One region of the Tissierella pigra genome, then DNA from elsewhere that is predicted to be linked to it. Evidence: riboswitches for the same ligand, from Rfam matches in the RefSeq annotation. Region 1 holds a riboswitch; the other holds the start of a gene.
The links. Region 1 has a riboswitch for lysine ahead of KQI41_RS02920 (transporter substrate-binding domain-containing protein). Riboswitches for the same ligand answer to the same signal wherever they lie in the genome.
Positions count from the first base shown of each region.

Region 1 (9,239 bases):
TGATTTGGTTCAGCAATCATAGTAGATGAAATAATAGATAATACTAATATTAGTCCATTTTGCCACATATAATCCTCTCCTTTATATCCTAAACAAGCTTTCTATCTATTGTATTCTTATGATTTTGTAATTATATCTAATATATCTTTGTTATAGGATAAAGTCATAATTAATTCCTACTAAATTAGTAGCTTTACTTTCTTAAATTATAAGTATATAATTATAAATATATAAAGCTGATAACACCTATCAATTGATAAGGTATTTCATATATAGGAGGGTTTGTATGACTAACAATTTATTAAATATAAGTAATTTAAAGGTAAATATAGAAGGCAAGGAAATATTAAGAGGTGTTGACCTTCAAGTAGCAAAAGGAGAAATCCATGTAATCATGGGACCTAATGGCGGCGGTAAATCTACTTTAGGATATACTCTAATGGGTCATCCTCAATACGAAATTACAGACGGAAATATAGAGTTTGATGGAGAAATAATAAATGATTTGAAAGTAGATAAACGAGCTAAAAAAGGTATATTTTTATCTTTCCAATATCCAGAAGAAATTCCAGGCGTTACAGTAGAGGAATTTTTAAGAACTGCTAAAACTTCTGTATCTGGAGAAATGCAGAAAATTATTCCTTTTAAAAAATTATTAAAGGAAAAAATGAGTCAATTGGAAATGAAAGAAGATTATGCTTCAAGATATTTAAATCTAGGTTTTTCTGGTGGAGAAAAAAAGAAAAATGAAATTCTTCAAATGTCTATTCTTGAACCAAAACTTGCAATCCTAGACGAAACAGATTCTGGGCTTGATGTAGATGCCATAAGAATAGTAGCTGAAGGTGTAAAGAAACTTCAAGATACAGAAAAATCTATAATAGTAATAACTCACTATAATAAATTACTGGAATATCTTCAACCTGATTTTGTTCATATTTTACTTGATGGAAAGATAGTAAAAACCGGTGGATTAGAACTAGCTCAAGAAATTGATAAAAAAGGATATGAAAATATTAGAAATGAATTTTCCAATAAATAGAGGTGAGAAATATGGAAAGAAAAAAATCTGTTATTGAAGATATAGATAGGGGAATTTATGATATTAAAAATGAATTTACCTATAAATATAAGACTGATAAGGGATTAACTCCTGAAATAATAATGGAAATTTCTAGAGAAAAAAATGAACCAAAGTGGATGACTGACTTTAGACTAAAATCTTTAGAAATATATAATAACAAACCTATTCCTACATGGGGGGCAGATTTATCTGATCTTGATATGGAAAATATAATTACCTATATTAAGCCAGATTCAGATATGAAAAATAGCTGGGAAGATGTTCCTGATGATATAAAGGACACCTTTGAGCGATTGGGACTCCCTCAAGCAGAAAGAGAATCTTTAGCTGGAGTAGGAGCACAATATGATTCAGAAGTAGTTTATCATAATATCAGGCAAGAATTAGTGGATGCAGGTGTAGTTTATATGGATATGGAGACTGCATTAATAGAATATGAAGATATAGTTAAAGAATACTTTATGAAGCTTGTTCCGCCTAATGACCATAAATTTGCTGCCCTTCATGGCGCTGTATGGTCTGGTGGTTCTTTTGTCTATGTTCCTGAAGGAGTTCAAGTAGATATTCCTTTACAATCTTACTTTAGGCTTAATGCACCTGGAGCAGGACAATTTGAACATACATTAATTATAGTTGAAAAAGGTGCAAAACTTCATTTTATAGAAGGTTGTTCTGCACCAAAATATAAAGTAAATAATCTTCATGCTGGCTGTGTTGAGTTATTTATAAAAGAAGATGCTGCCCTTAGATATAGTACAATAGAAAACTGGTCTAGAAATATGTACAATTTAAATACTAAAAGAGCTGTGGTAGATAAAAATGGAACCATAGAATGGGTTTCTGGCTCTTTTGGTTCTAAAGTTTCCATGTTATATCCTATGAGCATATTAAGGGGAGAAGGTGCCAAATCTGAATTTACTGGCATTACCTTTGCCGCAAAGGGACAATATTTAGATACTGGTACAAAGGTAATTCACGCAGCACCTCATACTACTTCTACTGTAAATTCTAAGTCCATATCAAAAGATGGTGGATATGCCTTTTATAGAGGACTTCTCAAAGTAGCTAAAGATGCTTATGGATGCAAATCCACTGTATCTTGTGAATCTTTAATGCTTGATAATTACTCTAAATCCGATACTCTACCTATTATTGAATTAAATAATGATAATATAGATATAGGACATGAGGCTAAAATAGGTAGAATCAGCGATGAAGCAATTTTCTATCTAATGAGTAGAGGAATCAGTGAAGAGGAAGCTAAAGCTATGATAGTCAGAGGATTTGTTGAACCAATAACAAAAGAACTTCCTCTTGAATATGCTGTTGAATTAAATAATTTAATTAATATAGAACTTGAAGGTTCTATTGGATAAGGAGGGATACAATGCTTTGGAAAAGAATTAATTTAGAACATTTTGATTTTCCCAATGTAGTAAGTTACAACAAAGAATATATTGATATTAATAATATTTCAGATAAAATCCAATTAACTAATAATCCTAGGAATATAGATTTAGATATAGATATGAATGATGTTAAAGGATTAGGAGATAGATTTATTTCATTTTCTAAAGAATGCTATAATAGCGGCATAGATTTATCCCTTCCTAGAAATGTAAAAATAAAAGAACCTATAATAATAAAATTTAATATGGACATGGCTAATCCTATGGTTATAGATAAAAATATTATTGTAGCTGAATCTGGTAGCGAAGCTACTATTATATTTGACTATAGTTCTATAAAAGAAGCAGAAGCTTTTCATAATGGACTAACTGTTGTATATGCAAAAGATAATACAAAAATAAATATAATCAAAATTCAAAGAATGAATGATCTATCTTTAAATTTTGATTCAAACTTTGCCTTTGTTGAAGGACAAGGAAATGTTAACTGGATTTCTGTAGAATTAGGAAGTAGTATTAGCGGTACAAATTACTCTACATTTCTAGAAGGAGAAGCAAGTGAGTCCAATCTCTCATCTATTTATTTAGGAGATAAAGAACGTAAAATGGATTTAGGATATTCTATGATTCATAAAGGTCCTAGAAGTTTAAGCAGTATTGAAACTAAAGGAGTTCTTAAAGATAAATCTAAAAAAGTCTTTAGAGGAAATCTGGATTTTAAAAGAGGTGCTAGACATTCTAAAGGTGTTGAAGAAGAATATGTAATATTACTTGACCCTACTGTAAAATCTGATTCCATTCCTGCTTTATTATGTGAAGAAGATGATGTGGAAGGAGAACATGCTGCCAGTGCAGGACAAATTGATGAAAATAGACTTTTTTATCTTATGAGTAGAGGTTTAAATGAAAGAGAAGCAAAAAAAATGATTATAGAATCATCTTTTAGACCTATAATTGACAAAATACCCTTTGAAGACTTTAGACTTATTATTAACAAGGAAATTGAAGGGAGACTTATGGATGAATAAATTAGACCCTTTAGAAATAAAAAAAGATTTTCCTATATTTAATCAAAAAATAAATGGGAATAGTTTAGTTTATTTAGATAATGGTGCTACAACCCAAAAACCTATAGATGTTATAAACGCCATTAGTGATTATAATATAACTTCTCATGGCAACCCCCATCGGGGAGCTCATGAACTTAGTATAAGAGCTACTGAGTTATATGATTTATCTAAAGCAAAAGTAAAAAAACTTATAAATGCCAAACATATAGAAGAAATTATATTTACTAAAAATGCTACAGAGTCTCTTAACTTAATTGCTTATTCTTATGGTATGGAGTTCATTAAAGAAAACGATGAAATAGTTCTTGCCATATCAGAACATCATAGTAATATCCTACCTTGGCAAAGAGTGGCAAAGGAAAAAGGTGCAGTCCTAAAATATATGTATTTAGATGAAGAAGGAAGGATTTCTCTAGAAGAGATTAAATCAAAAATAACTAATAAAACAAAAATAGTAGCTGTTGCACAAATGTCAAATACTCTTGGAACTATTCACCCAATAGAAGAAATTATAGACTATTCCCATAAAGTGGGAGCAGTAGTCATAGTAGATGGTGCGCAAAGCACTCCCCATATGCCAGTAGATGTCCAAAATCTTGATGCAGATTTCTTTGTTTTTTCTGGACATAAAATGTTAGGTCCCATGGGAATTGGTGTATTATATGGTAAAATAGAACTTCTTGAATCCATGTCACCATTTTTATTAGGTGGAGATATGATAGAATATGTTTATGAACAAGATGCTACATTTGCTCCATTGCCCTTTAAGTTTGAAAGTGGAACAAAAAATGTAGAAGGAGCTGTAGGATTAGGATCAGCCATTGATTATTTGCAAAAGATTGGATTAGATAATATTAAATCCCACGAAAAAAAATTAATGGAATATACATTAGATAAGATGCTTCCTTTATCATATATAAATATTCAAGGACCTAAAGACTTAAATATGCGTGGCGGTATAATATCCTTTACTATGGATGATATTCATCCTCATGACATAGCTTCTATTTTAGACTCTTATGGTATAGCCATAAGAGCAGGACACCATTGTTGCCAACCTTTAATGAAATATCTTAATGTACCTGCAACTTCAAGGATTAGTTTCTACCTTTATAATACAAAGGAAGATATAGATAGATTTATTGAAGGAATTGAAAATGTAAGGAAGTGGTTTGGCTATGGATCTTAACTCTATTTATACCGAACTAATTATGGAACATAATAGAAGTGGACACAATAAAAAAGCCTTAATAGAGCCAGATATAAGAGAAAGAGGTCACAATCCTAGCTGTGGTGACGATATTACTTTAGAGATTAAACTCAATGAAAATATAATAGAAGATGCCTCCTTTACAGGAGTGGGATGTGCCATATCTCAAGCTTCTACTTCTATGATGATAGATTTAATAAAAGGAATAGCCAAGGAAGAAGCTTTAAGCTTAGTAGAACTATTTCTATCTATGATTAAAAAAGAAATCATAGATGAAGATCAATTGGAAAAGTTAGAAGATGCCATAGTTCTTCAAAATATTTCCAATATGCCTGCTAGAGTAAAATGTGCCGTTTTAGCATGGCATACACTAAAGGAAGCCATTAGCTAAAAACTTTCATTTAATTACCTAGTATGAAATATCCTCTAAGTATATAAAATAAAGATAAATAATATACATGAGGTGATTCTAATGGTTAAAAAACCAATAAATGAAAATGCTATGAAAGCTTTTGAGGAAATGAAACTAGAAATAGCCAATGAATTGGGCTATGATTTTACCACTATGGCAAATTCCATGGGAATGACTAAAAATATAGCACCAGGAAAAAAACAACATTCCAATGATGATAAGAACACTTTTAACCCCTCATAAAACAAAAAACTAGTTGCAGCATAAAAGCTGCAACTAGTTTTATTATATTACACGTCTTAAAAATTCTCTTGTACGTTCTTTACTTGGATTATTAAATATTTTATCTGGAGTTCCTTCTTCTGCAATAACACCTTTATCCATAAAAACAATACGATCTGCCACATCTTTTGCAAATTCCATTTCATGAGTTACTATTATCATTGTAAGTCCTGTTTTAGCCAGTTCATTCATAACTTTAAGGACTTCTCCTACCATTTCAGGATCAAGAGCAGATGTTGGCTCATCAAATAATATTACATCTGGTTCCATAGATAAACTTCTTGCAATTGCTACCCGTTGCTTTTGTCCTCCTGATAATTGTTTTGGTTTTGCATTGATATATTTATCCATATCTACTACTTTTAAATACTTCATAGATATATTTTCTGCTTCTTCTTTAGAACGATTCAATACTTTTCTCTGTCCCACCATGCAGTTTCCTAAAACATCATGATTATTAAATAAATTGAACTGTTGAAACACCATGCCTAGATTTTTACGATATAGACAAATATCATGATTATCATCTAGTATATTTTCACCTTTATATATAATCTCTCCCCCACTGGGTACTTCTAAGAGATTTATACATCTAAGAAGAGTAGATTTACCAGAACCTGATGAACCAATAATACATACTACTTCACCTTTATTTACTGAAAAATTAATGTCTTTCAGAACCTCATGATTTCCAAAAGATTTATTCAAATGTTTAATTTCTATTATCTTTTCCATATTCTATCTCCTTCCTAATATTGTTTTACACTAGTGTCTTTTACTCTAGGAAGTAACTTTTCAGACTTGTTTACTGATATGTCCTCTATATTTATAGTATAGTTTTCAGGACCATCTATTTTCATTTCACAAAAACGTAAAATTCTAGTTACTGTAAAGGTCATTACAAAATAAAAAATAGAAGCTACAAAGAATGTTTCAAAGTATTTAAAATTATTTCCTGCAATAGATTTTGTCTGGAAAAATAATTCTGTTACAGAAATTACATTTAGCACTGAAGTGTCCTTTATATTTATAACAAATTCATTTCCAGTTGCAGGTAATATATTTCTAATTAACTGTGGCAATATAATATTAGTCATGGTTTGAAAATGATTCATTCCTATTGCTTGTGCTGCTTCAAACTGTCCTTTATCAATTGATGATATACCACCACGAACTATTTCTGCCATATAGGCTCCAGTATTTATAGATACTATAAGTATGGCTGCAAATATTCTATCCATATCTATTCCAAATGCCAAAGCAGAACCATAGTAAATTACCATAGCCTGTACTATCATAGGTGTACCACGAAATATTTCTATATAAATAGAAAAAACAACATTTACTATTTTAAGGATAAAAGCCTTTATTCTATTTCTAGGTATTGGAATAGTTCGTATAGTTCCTACTAATAGTCCAATGACAAATCCTATAACTGTACCAACTATAGATATTAAAAGTGTTATACCTGCACCCCTAAGAAGCATGGGATAGTATTCTGACATTATTTTTATTATTGATTGAAAGCTCACTTTCTTCACTCCTTTAAACAAACATTATTCAGCTGAAGGTTGATTTATAATAGCATTGTCCATAATATCTTTAAATTCATCTTCTGAAATTTTATCTAATATACTATTTATCTGTTCTTTTAATTTACTGCCTTTTATAAGACCTACAGCAATGGCTGTATCATCATCTGAAGTTTTAAATCCATTCTCAAATTCTACCATTGCAAATTTATCATTGGCAGAAACAGCACTTATTCCCTCTGGACGTTCTGATACATATCCATCAATTATTCCTGACTCAAGGGCAACTCTCATGGCTGGAAAGTTATCCATTGCTGTCTGCTTATTTACACCTTCTATTTGTTTAATTACGGAGTAATGAAATGTATTTAGCTGTCCAGTTATTTTTGCACCTTTAAAATCATCTATTGAAGTGGCATTTTCATATGCTCCACCTTTTTTTACAACCATAACTAAATCTGATTTATAATAGTTGCTTGAAAAATCAATGGACTCTAAGCGTTCTGCTGTTGGTGACATTCCTGCCATTACAGCATCAATTTTTCCTGATATTAAGGCCGGTATGAGACCTTCCCACTCGGTCTTTACAACAACTAATTCTTTTCCAAGTCCTTCTGCAATTTTCTTTGCAATTTCAACATCATATCCACCAGCAAATTCTCTGCTTCCATCTATTTTTACTCCACCATTTGAATCATCCATTTGTGTCCAGTTAAATGGTGCATATCCTGCTTCAAGTCCTATTTTAAATGTATTATCATCTGATGTTTTTCCACATCCTCCTAAAATCATAACCCCTACTAAGGCAATTCCTACTAATAATAATATTTTTCTTTTCATATCCACTTCTCTCCTTCTGTCATAATAAGTTTAATTTAACAATTTAAAATCTTAAACTTACCACCTTGTATGCGAGTTGCACTATTTTGGGTAACAAAAAAAGACCTGAGATGAACTCAGATCCTAATAGACATAGTAGTACCTAATTCCCCTCCTTCTCCCAAAATGAGATAGCACAACTCAATAAACTGGGAAAGTTTATTGAGACAGTCCTGCAATTATTCACTGCAGACCCAGCATATAATACTGAGAATATTATACACTTCGGCAACATTTCCTTCTCCTTAATATCGTAGCTTTCTCATGCTCCATTAAGGACTGTTAAATACTGCTCCTCTACCTCACCTGAAAAAGATGAGGCCTTATTAAATTATGTTTCATAGTCTACATCAATATTTTATATTTGTCAACCTATTTAAAATATATTTATATATTTATTCTACTATTAATCTCTTTCACATTTGTATAATTAGCCATGTATTATGCTTTATAAAAAATTAAATAAATTAATATTTGAATTCATATTTTTAAAAGAGACCTCCTTAATCTACTTCCCTAGAGCATATGATTGACATTTTATGACATTAATGTTAGCATATAACTGTAATTATTACAAATAGGCAACGATTACACAAATCATCCTTAATCTAAAGGGAATTTTTAGGAGGTAAAAATGAATAATTTAAAGGGAACAAAAACAGCAGAAAACTTAATGAAATCCTTTGCAGGAGAATCACAAGCTAGAAACCGTTATACATATTATGCTTCTGTAGCTGATAAAGAAGGATATAAACAAATTAGAAATATATTTATCGAAACAGCTGATAATGAAAAGGAACACGCAAAAAGATTTTATAAATTTTTACTTGCAGGATTAGATGAACTTCCAGCAACTATTAGTATAGAGGCTGATTTTCCTGTTGCTCAAGGAAATACTTTAGATAATTTAAAAGCAGCAGCAAGTGGAGAAAATGAAGAATGGACAGAACTTTATCCTACTTTTGCAGATATTGCCGAAGAAGAAGGATTTAAGGATATAGCCCTTGCTTTTAGAGCAATATCTGATGCAGAAAAAGCTCATGAAATTAGATTCAACAAACTTGCAGATAATATATTAAACAATAGAGTATTTGAAAAAACTGAAAAAGTACTATGGAAATGTGGCAACTGTGGATATGTACATGAAGGTTCAAATGCACCTGAACTATGTCCAGCTTGTATCCACCCACAAGGACATTTTGAATTTTTCGTAGAAACTTATTAATAAGTATTATAAATACCATAATATAGGTTATTTCTTAACCTATATTATGGTATTTTTTTATGTATTTCTGTAATTTTATAAATATGTAAATTCTGGTATATCTCCATTTTGGGTTTACATGGCTTGTACATTTCTG
Region 1 covers NZ_JAHLPJ010000001.1:611,760-620,998, reverse strand. Annotated here, with positions in the region: gene KQI41_RS02965 (L,D-transpeptidase family protein) at 1-68, opposite strand, end outside; gene sufC (Fe-S cluster assembly ATPase SufC) at 287-1,042, shown strand; gene sufB (Fe-S cluster assembly protein SufB) at 1,054-2,460, shown strand; gene sufD (Fe-S cluster assembly protein SufD) at 2,472-3,521, shown strand; gene KQI41_RS02945 (cysteine desulfurase) at 3,514-4,752, shown strand; gene sufU (Fe-S cluster assembly sulfur transfer protein SufU) at 4,742-5,164, shown strand; gene KQI41_RS02935 (small, acid-soluble spore protein, alpha/beta type) at 5,246-5,428, shown strand; gene KQI41_RS02930 (amino acid ABC transporter ATP-binding protein) at 5,471-6,202, opposite strand; gene KQI41_RS02925 (amino acid ABC transporter permease) at 6,217-6,999, opposite strand; gene KQI41_RS02920 (transporter substrate-binding domain-containing protein) at 7,024-7,839, opposite strand; lysine riboswitch at 8,003-8,186, opposite strand; gene rbr (rubrerythrin) at 8,513-9,103, shown strand.

Region 2 (9,239 bases), 500 kb from region 1:
TTTTCACTGTTTCTTCTTTAAAAGGTTTTACAATATAGTCATAGCAATGTATTTCTTTAAATGCCATTAACTCTCTAGTTGGTACAGCAGTTATAAATACAATTGGGGTTAGTTTATAATTGTCAATATTTCGTATTTCTTTAGCCAATTCAAATCCCGAATAATCTTTCAGTTGAATATCTAGTAAAAATATATCATAATTAATATCCTCTGCATATCTTAGAGCTTCTTTGGCATAGCCAGTTATGGTAATATTTATTTTGCTGTCTATAGAGTTAATCATCGCTGCCAATCCATTGGCAATTATAGGTTCATCTTCAACAATCAATATGCTAGACATCTAAATCACCTCTTATTGTTAGACTATATATTTTTCTTTTATCCTACCATATTTATTACCCATAATGAAGCGAAAGTTATTGTCTAGTTTTAAGAAAAAATAACAATAAAATCCGAACTATGTTAATAGTTCAGATTTTATTGTTATTTTATATTTATACCTAGTTCACTATTACTTAATATATTACAAATCCTAATAATATCCTCTTCTGAAAATGTTTTTTGAAACCTTTTCTTAATCTTTTTGAAATAGGAAAATCTAACTATTGAGCGAGATTCTACTAATTTTATATATTCTCTAGTAAATCTTTTTTTATTTTTAGATATGGCTTCAAATATCATGATTTTAGAGCAATTTTGTATTATTTTCTTTAACTTCTCTGATTTTCCAGAAGTAAAAATAATCTCCCTACGAAAAAACTCATCAATAAAGTTTATTAATTTATTTATAATTCTATCTAAAGGATATTTTCCATCTATTTGAGAAAATATAGTCATGTGTTTATTATTGTAGTCCTCCTCTATATCTTGTAAATCATCTATTATTTGAAGAAATACTCCATAGCAAAACATAAATTCAGCCTCTTCTTTTTCTAAGTTTCCTTTAACTAAATATCCATCAGCCAATACAGAGGCACCACCCTTCTCAAAGGTAATCCCTATTATATCTTTTTCATAGGGCAGAGTCTTTTCTCTTTGCTGTATAAGACTTTTTTCCTGAGCACTATGAATAATCAATAGACTTTGAAACACCTCTTTATAGGTATCTCTTTTAAAGTCTTCTTCTATCCTTTTTACTAATTTGCAAATTTGTTCCTCATTAAAGTTTAAGGGTTTAGCTTCTCTTCCCAAAAGCCATTCTCTGAATCTTTTGTTGAATTCTATCTTATCTTTGTTGGACACCCCATCATCATCTAAATAATTGTCACTATAGGGGTATAACATACTATAGGAAAAAATAGACGGTGTTAATTTTACTTCCATATCAAATAAAATCTGTATGCTATTCATAATCCAAACATTTCTAATGGCTTGAAATATATCGTATACATCCATTTTAGGATCAAATACTTTTACTTCATCTATAAAATCTTCTGTTACATTTCCATAGCCACTATTAGTAAAGAAATCTATTATACTTTCTTCACTATTTAATATATTTACTTCCATATCTTTTATCTTTTTAAATACATCTTTTCTCCATATTTCTTCTTCATGTTTACTGGGATATTTCTTTAAAGTTTTGAAAAGTTCTTTTCTAAATCCCTCTATTTTTCTCTCATTTGCTAGTTTTTTTATAAAAGATACTTTATTATTTGTCATATGTAAATCTGTTTCCGTATTCCACCATAGTTCCAGATACTTATCTTTCAATTCCTTTATCATTTTATCACCACCTATATATCCTATTGCTAATTTAACATGGTAATTCAATTATATAGTTGGTTTTACTTTTTTGCAATGTAAAAGGGGCTGTTTCATAACTAATTAATCAGTTATGAAACAGCCCCTCAACCATCTATTTTTTACCTATGGATACCCTCCAAACCTCTGGTCCTTCCTCTAGGTATTCCCATTGAAATTGTCCTTCCATCTCTGCCAACATTTGATAATGTAGTGGTTTTGGATCATGATCATTTGTTAATTCCATTTTCTCACCTGTTTTAAGGGAATCGAAGGTTTCAAAAATTACTCTATGTTTATCCTTAGGTTCATATTCTCTAGCATCTACTTTTTTTACAAACATACAACTCCTCCTAATATTATACTTAGTATGAATTATACCCTAAGATATTCATATTATGTCTAATGTCTATTGAAACTTTTTCTTAATCTTTTTGAAATAGAATGTAAAAGGTCTCCACATTAGAGACCTTTTACTGTTATTTACCACTATTTGGATTTAGATAATTTATTGGAACAATTAGGACAATATTTCCAGTCTCCTTTTACTTCTGTACTGCAACTTTCACATCTTAACCTTTCTATATTGGGGCTAAACTGCTTTCTCATAACTATATACACTATTAATCCTACAAGATTAGGCACATAGGCAGCAGTTGCCATCCATAAATAAGGATCCATTCCTCTTTCTTTTGCATCTTTATATACATATTTACATATTCCAACAATTATAATACCTATTATCACTAAACCTAATAAAAATAGAGTGAGGGCTTTAGATGATATGTTTCCATCATATGCTAACTTCAGTATAATTAAAGTCAGAGGAAGTACTCCAAAACCTATCCATAAACCAGTAATAAATCGAAATAATTTTTTACTTTTCATAATGACACTCTCCTTCCTTATTATTCTTTGCTATAATTATTGCTCCCACTGTTGGGATCAGACCAATAAAATGAATTATACATAATAGAAAAACTGTAACTTTTAAACCAAGGTTATATCCTAATACAGTAGTTCCTAAAATAAGGACTATATAGGATATAATAGATACTGCAATTATAAAGTAAATATCTCTATTTTTTATAAATGAAATTGTGTCATCTACTATGTCCTGTGAAGGTTTAATTTCTTCTTTTCCTATTTCATCTAGTATTTGTTCTATTTTTTTATCATTCATATCTGTCCTCCTTTAAGATACATTTTAGTTTTTTCCTTGCAGTATTTATTCTAGATTTAACAGTACCTTCTGGAATTTCTAACATTTCTCCAATCTCCTTGTAAGATAAGGATTTAAAATGATACAGTACCAATGGCAATCTATATTTATCGTCTAGTTTATCTACTGCCTGTTGTACTTTTCTTTTCTCTTCTTCTTCACAATATTCTTCTTCTGGCAATCCCAATATAGATTTAGCATTTTCCAATATCTTATTTTTTGTATCTGTATCGTTGAAATCAATTATCCTATTTAACCATCGTTTTGCTTTTCGGTATTTATCCCTATAACAATTAAGTGTAATAGTATATAGCCAACCTTCAAAACTTTTACTTTCATCAAAGGAATCAATACTAGAGAATACTTTTATCCAAGTATCTTGAAACAAATCATCTGCATCTTGTTTATTTTTAGAAAGATGAAAGCAAAAAGTATATATTTTAGTTTTATATTCATTGACTAATAAATCTATATCTTTTTTCAAACCCTCACCCTCCTTATATATTTACTACGTTTGTAATTAAAATTAGTTCATTTTCAAATATAATTTTTTATTTTTTTACTAATTCCATTTTATGAAGAATTCTTTACCTAAACTTAACTTGTTGTTAAAAGAGATTTTATATTTATATTATATAATTAAGTCACAATATATATGGAGGCGATATTGATGAAACAGTTAAATTTATGTATCGACATCGACGGAACTATTACTGAAGCTTATGACTGGATTCCTATGGTAAACACCTATTTCAATACTACAATTACACCTGAAGATGTGACAGTATATGAAATACACCAAGTTTTGGGCATAGATAGATCAGCCTATGAATTATTCTATGCTCTATATGGGGAGACATTACACCTTGAAACTAAAATCAGAATGGGTGTAAAAAGGGTTCTTGATAGTTTATACAAAAATCATCAAATTTATTTTGTAACTGCAAGAGAAGAACGAATGAAAACTGTAACCCTTATGTGGCTTTCCTACTACAATATACCTATGGATTCTTTGACCTTATTGGGTTCCCATAACAAAGTCAAAACTGCTAAAGACTTAAATTGTGATATTTTTATAGAAGATAGATATGAAAATGCTATACAATTATCAGAATCAGGATTTCAAGTACTTCTTATGGATTGTAACTATAATAAAGGACCTATACCAGAAAGAGTTACACGTGTAAATAACTGGTTTGAAATAGAAAACATAATAAAAGGTTATGCAGAAAAATCCTTTAATGATTTTAGAATTGCGTAATAGTTTTAGATTATATTAAGTATAATTAAATATAGTCTTTTAGAGGAGGGTTTTTATGTTAAATGGTTCGAAGGTAAGAGAACTAAGAAACAGCAAAGGATATACTACATTAGATATATCAAACTTCACTCATATCTCTAAATCTTATATTGAAGAACTAGAGCGAGGAACGAAGAGGAATCCTGCTTTCAATAAGGTAGTTTTGCTGGCAGAAGCTTTAGGTGTTAAGATAGATGAATTAGTTTTAAGAACATAGACTACTTAAATCAATTTTGATTAAAAATACTAGCAAAATTACCCCTTAATAAAATATCAAGGGGTAATGTTTTTTATATTTATAATCCCATATTATGCTGCAAATTGACTATTATATAGTTCTGCATAGAATCCATTTTTCTTTAGAAGCTCTTCATGGCTTCCTTATTCTATTATATCTCTATCTGTCATTACTAGAATTAAATCTGCATCTCTTACTGTGGATTTTAGTACAATGTATATGACTTTAAATAATCTAATAACTTTGAAATAGTGTTTAAATATACCTTTCTCCTCAGCCGTGCTTTTATTCTATAATCCTCTTCTTTAGGGCTGAAAGTCTTAGTATCATAGTCATCTCTACCTAATCTTAGACCTAATAATTTATCTATATTATCGAAATATCTATATTAATAACTCCTAAATTTAAAGTATTCTCTATTATCTCAAAATCTTAATTTGACAATTTCTCTAGTACATGCTATACTTTTCAAAATACAATTTCATAGTTTTAGTTGTAATATAGAGGATGCAGTTGCAATTAGTATTATAGGTCAGATTTAGGGAGTCCTATTCCTATAAAAAAGGTGTAACTGCCGAAACGTATAATTTCCCCTAGAATTATATGTTGGGGATGTATTTAATAGATACATCACTGCCATTAGTTGATTACCCAGTCTCTAATAGAGTGCTATATTACACAGGGTAAAAGTTATATGATTTTTTAGTTTGTTATCTTTGCAACTAAAACAGTTATGAGTTCTTTTACTCATGACTGTTTTTTTAATTTAAATAGAGGAAGTGATTTAATTGTCCATTATAGTACAGAAATATGGTGGAACATCAGTAGAGACAATTGATAAGATTAATTCTATAGCTAATCTTATTATAGAAAGAAAAAAATCTGGTTTTGATATTGTTACTGTTGTTTCTGCCATGGGAAAAACTACTAACAACCTTATTGAAATGACAAAGAAAATTTCTAAAAATCCTAGTGAAAGAGAATTAGATATGCTCTTATCTACAGGAGAACAAATTACATCAGCTCTTTTAGCTATGGCACTAAAGGAAAAAGGACAAGATGCCGTAGCATTAACTGGATTCCAAGCTGGTATAACAACTGATGACAAACATACTAAGTCCACTATTTTAGATATTAATATCAAAAACATAAAAAAACAATTAAGTGAAGGGAAAGTAATCATAGTAGCTGGATTTCAAGGTATAAGCCATAATGGAGACATAACAACCTTAGGTAGAGGTGGTTCTGATACCACTGCTGTTGCATTGGCAGCCAAGTTAGATTGTCCTTGTGAAATATATACTGATGTACAAGGTATTTATGGAGTTGACCCTCGGATATATCCAAATGCAAAAAAGTTAGATTATATTAGTTATGATGAAATGATTGAGATGTCCAGTTTAGGTGCTAATGTCATAGCAACTAGAGCTATTGAAATAGGATGTAAATATCATGTGCCTATTTATATTGCATTAAGTACTGGTAAGCTTAAAGGAACTTATATAAAGGAGTATGATAAGTCTATGGAATCTAAAGTAATTACAGGTCTTACTGTTAGTGATAGTGATTTAATGGTAACAATTAATAACGTACCTTATCGTATTGGAGGAATATCTAATATATTTAGTAAATTATCTGAAAGAGATATAAATATTGATATGATTAGTCAAACTGCACCAATAGGTGGATATGTGAATATTTCTTTTACTGCTCCCAAAGACAGTAAGAAATCAATAAATAATATAATTAATGAATTGAAAATAACAATGAAAGAGATAAAAGCTGATATAGAAGAGAATATAACCAAAATTTCAGTAATAGGATTGGGCATGAGAACTCAATCTGGAGTTGCAGCAAAGATATTTGAAATTTTTGCCACCAATAATATTGAATTTAAACAAGTTACAACTTCAGAAATTAGAATATCATATACGATAAATACTAAGGATAAAGATAAAGCAATAATTAAAATCACCAACGAGTTTAAATTATAAGTGCCAAGGTTTTATCCTTGGTCACTTATAATTTTATCTAAATTAGATTGAATTTTTTTATGCTACAAATTGACTATTATATAGTTCTGCATAGAATCCATTTTTCTTTAGAAGCTCTTCATGGCTTCCTTGTTCTATTATATCTCCATCTTTCATTACTAGAATTAAATCTGCATCTCTTATGGTTGAAAGTCTATGAGCAATTATAAAGGATGTTCTTCCCTTCATCAGATTCTCCATAGCTTTTTGAATGAGTACCTCTGTCCTTGTATCTACGGAAGATGTTGCCTCATCTAAGATAAGTATCTTAGGATCAGAAAGTATTGCTCTTGCTATGGTCAAAAGCTGTTTTTGTCCTTGGGATATATTGTTTGCCTCTTCATTTATAACCATATTATATCCATCGGGAAGTGTTTGGATAAATCTATGGGCATGGGCAGACTTAGAAGCCTCTATTACTTCTGCATCTGTTGCATCTAATCTGCCATATTTTATATTTTCCATTATTGTTCCACTAAATAACCATGTATCTTGAAGAACCATTCCAAAGTTATTCCTTAAATCTTCTCTTGTGAAATCATTTATATCATTTCCATCAATTAGAATTTTACCTTCGTTTAAGTCGTAAAACCTCATTAATAATTTTACTATGGTAGTTTTTCCTGCACCAGTAGGTCCAACTATGGCGACTTTTTGTCCTGGTTTTATATTTTGTGAAAAATCGTTTATTACTATTTTATCTTCATTATAGCCAAATTTAACATTTTCAAAGGTAACTTTTCCTTCTACTTCTTCTAGTTTAACAGGTGTAGTTGATTCCTTTACTTCCTCCTCTTCATCTAAGAATACAAATACTCTTTCAGCAGCAGCTACTGTTGATTGTAATACATTGGATATTTGAGCCACTTGGGCTATAGGCTGAGTAAAGTTTCTTATATATTGAATAAAGGAAAGAATATCACCTACTTCTATGGTTTTTCTAACTGCAAACCATCCACCTAAAATAGATACCGCCACATATCCTATATTACCTATGAAATTCATAATAGGCATCATCATTCCAGAAAGGAATTGAGATTTCCATGCAGAGTTATAAAGTTCTCCATTAATCTTTGTAAATTCTTCAACGGCTTCTTCTTCCGCATTAAAGGCCTTCATTATATTATGACCGCCATAGATTTCTTCTATATGTCCATTTACTTTTCCTAAGCTTTCTTGTTGAGCCTTAAAGTATTTCTGTGACCTTTTAACTATTGTCATAACTAAACCCATGGACAATGGCAATATTAAAATAGCTAAAATAGTCATCTGCCAAGATATGGACAACATCATAATAAGAACTCCTACTAAAGTAGTGGCAGAAGTTATTATTTGGCTCATACTTTGATTTAAGGTCTGACTTACAGTATCTACATCATTTGTAACCCTAGATAATACATCTCCATGACTTATATTATCAAAATATTTAAGGGGAAGTTTATTTACTTTTTCAGATATTTCTTTTCTTAAATTATAGCTTACCTTTTGTGCTACTCCAGTCACTATAAACCCTTGTATATATGAGAATATTGCAGATATTAAATATAGTCCAATCAAGAGGAATACTATATTCAATATATACTGGAAGTCTATGCCTCCACCTGCTCCAGATACTTTAGATACCAGTCCTTCAAATATTTTAGTTGTAGCTTTACCAAGAATTTTGGGTCCTACTATGGAAAACACCGTACTTCCTATGGCAAATATCATTACTATGGTTAGTTTAAACGTATATGGCTTTAAATAATTCAATAACTTTGAAAATGTTCCTTTAAAGTCTTCAGGTTTCTCAAATCTTGCCCCTATTGGTCCATTTCCCATGGGACCTCTTCTTTTAGAAGTATTTGTTTTTATATCTTTTCCACTCATATGGCTAATTCCTCCTCTGATAGCTGGGATAAGGCTATTTGTTTGTAAACATCACAGCTTTTAAGTAATTCCCTATGAGTCCCTTTTCCAACTATTTTTCCTTCGTCTAGAACTATAATATTTTCAGCGTTCATTATTGTATTTATTCTTTGAGCTACTATGAGTACAGTTTTATCTTTAACTTCTTCACTCATGGCTTTTCGTAGTGCTGCATCAGTTTTAAAGTCAAGAGCTGAAAAACTATCATCAAAAATAAATATTCTAGGTCCCTTAGTCAATGCTCTGGCTATGGAAAGTCTCTGTCTTTGACCTCCAGATACATTGGTTCCTCCTTGAGATATTTCAGTTAGAATTCCATCTTCTTTTGTATCTATAAACTCTTTTGCTTGAGATATTTCTATGGCTTTTAAAATATCTTTTTCTGTAGCATTTTTATTTTTACCATATTTTAAATTGCTTTCTATGGTTCCAGTAAAAAGTACTCCCTTTTGAGGAACATACCCTATTTGTTCTCTTAAATCATGAATCCCCATATCTTTTATATCTATTCCATCAACGAGGATTTTTCCATCAGTAACATCATAAAATCTAGGTATTAAGTTAATAAGGGTTGATTTTCCACTTCCTGTACTACCTATAAAAGCTGTAGTTTCTCCAGGTTTTGCTATAAAGGATATGTCTTCCAATACATATTCCTCTGCTCCTGGATATTTAAAATTAACATTTTTAAATTCTAAAACACCTTTTGTACTACTTGTAAGTTTTTTAGGACTTTTAGATTCTTGAATTACAAGATCTTTATTTAATACTTCAGCAATTCTTCCTGCCGATACG
Region 2 covers NZ_JAHLPJ010000001.1:112,677-121,915, reverse strand. Annotated here, with positions in the region: gene KQI41_RS00555 (LytR/AlgR family response regulator transcription factor) at 1-340, opposite strand, end outside; gene KQI41_RS00550 (hypothetical protein) at 484-1,725, opposite strand; gene KQI41_RS00545 (DUF2249 domain-containing protein) at 1,859-2,086, opposite strand; gene KQI41_RS00540 (hypothetical protein) at 2,233-2,631, opposite strand; gene KQI41_RS00535 (hypothetical protein) at 2,621-2,926, opposite strand; gene KQI41_RS00530 (sigma-70 family RNA polymerase sigma factor) at 2,919-3,449, opposite strand; gene KQI41_RS00525 (5' nucleotidase, NT5C type) at 3,636-4,226, shown strand; gene KQI41_RS00520 (helix-turn-helix domain-containing protein) at 4,282-4,482, shown strand; lysine riboswitch at 4,997-5,183, shown strand; gene KQI41_RS00515 (aspartate kinase) at 5,292-6,497, shown strand; gene KQI41_RS00510 (ABC transporter ATP-binding protein) at 6,555-8,405, opposite strand; gene KQI41_RS00505 (ABC transporter ATP-binding protein) at 8,402-9,239, opposite strand, start outside.
Region 2: it holds a riboswitch for lysine, as region 1 does, so the genes downstream of both, KQI41_RS00515 (aspartate kinase) here and KQI41_RS02920 (transporter substrate-binding domain-containing protein) in region 1, are expected to answer to the same signal.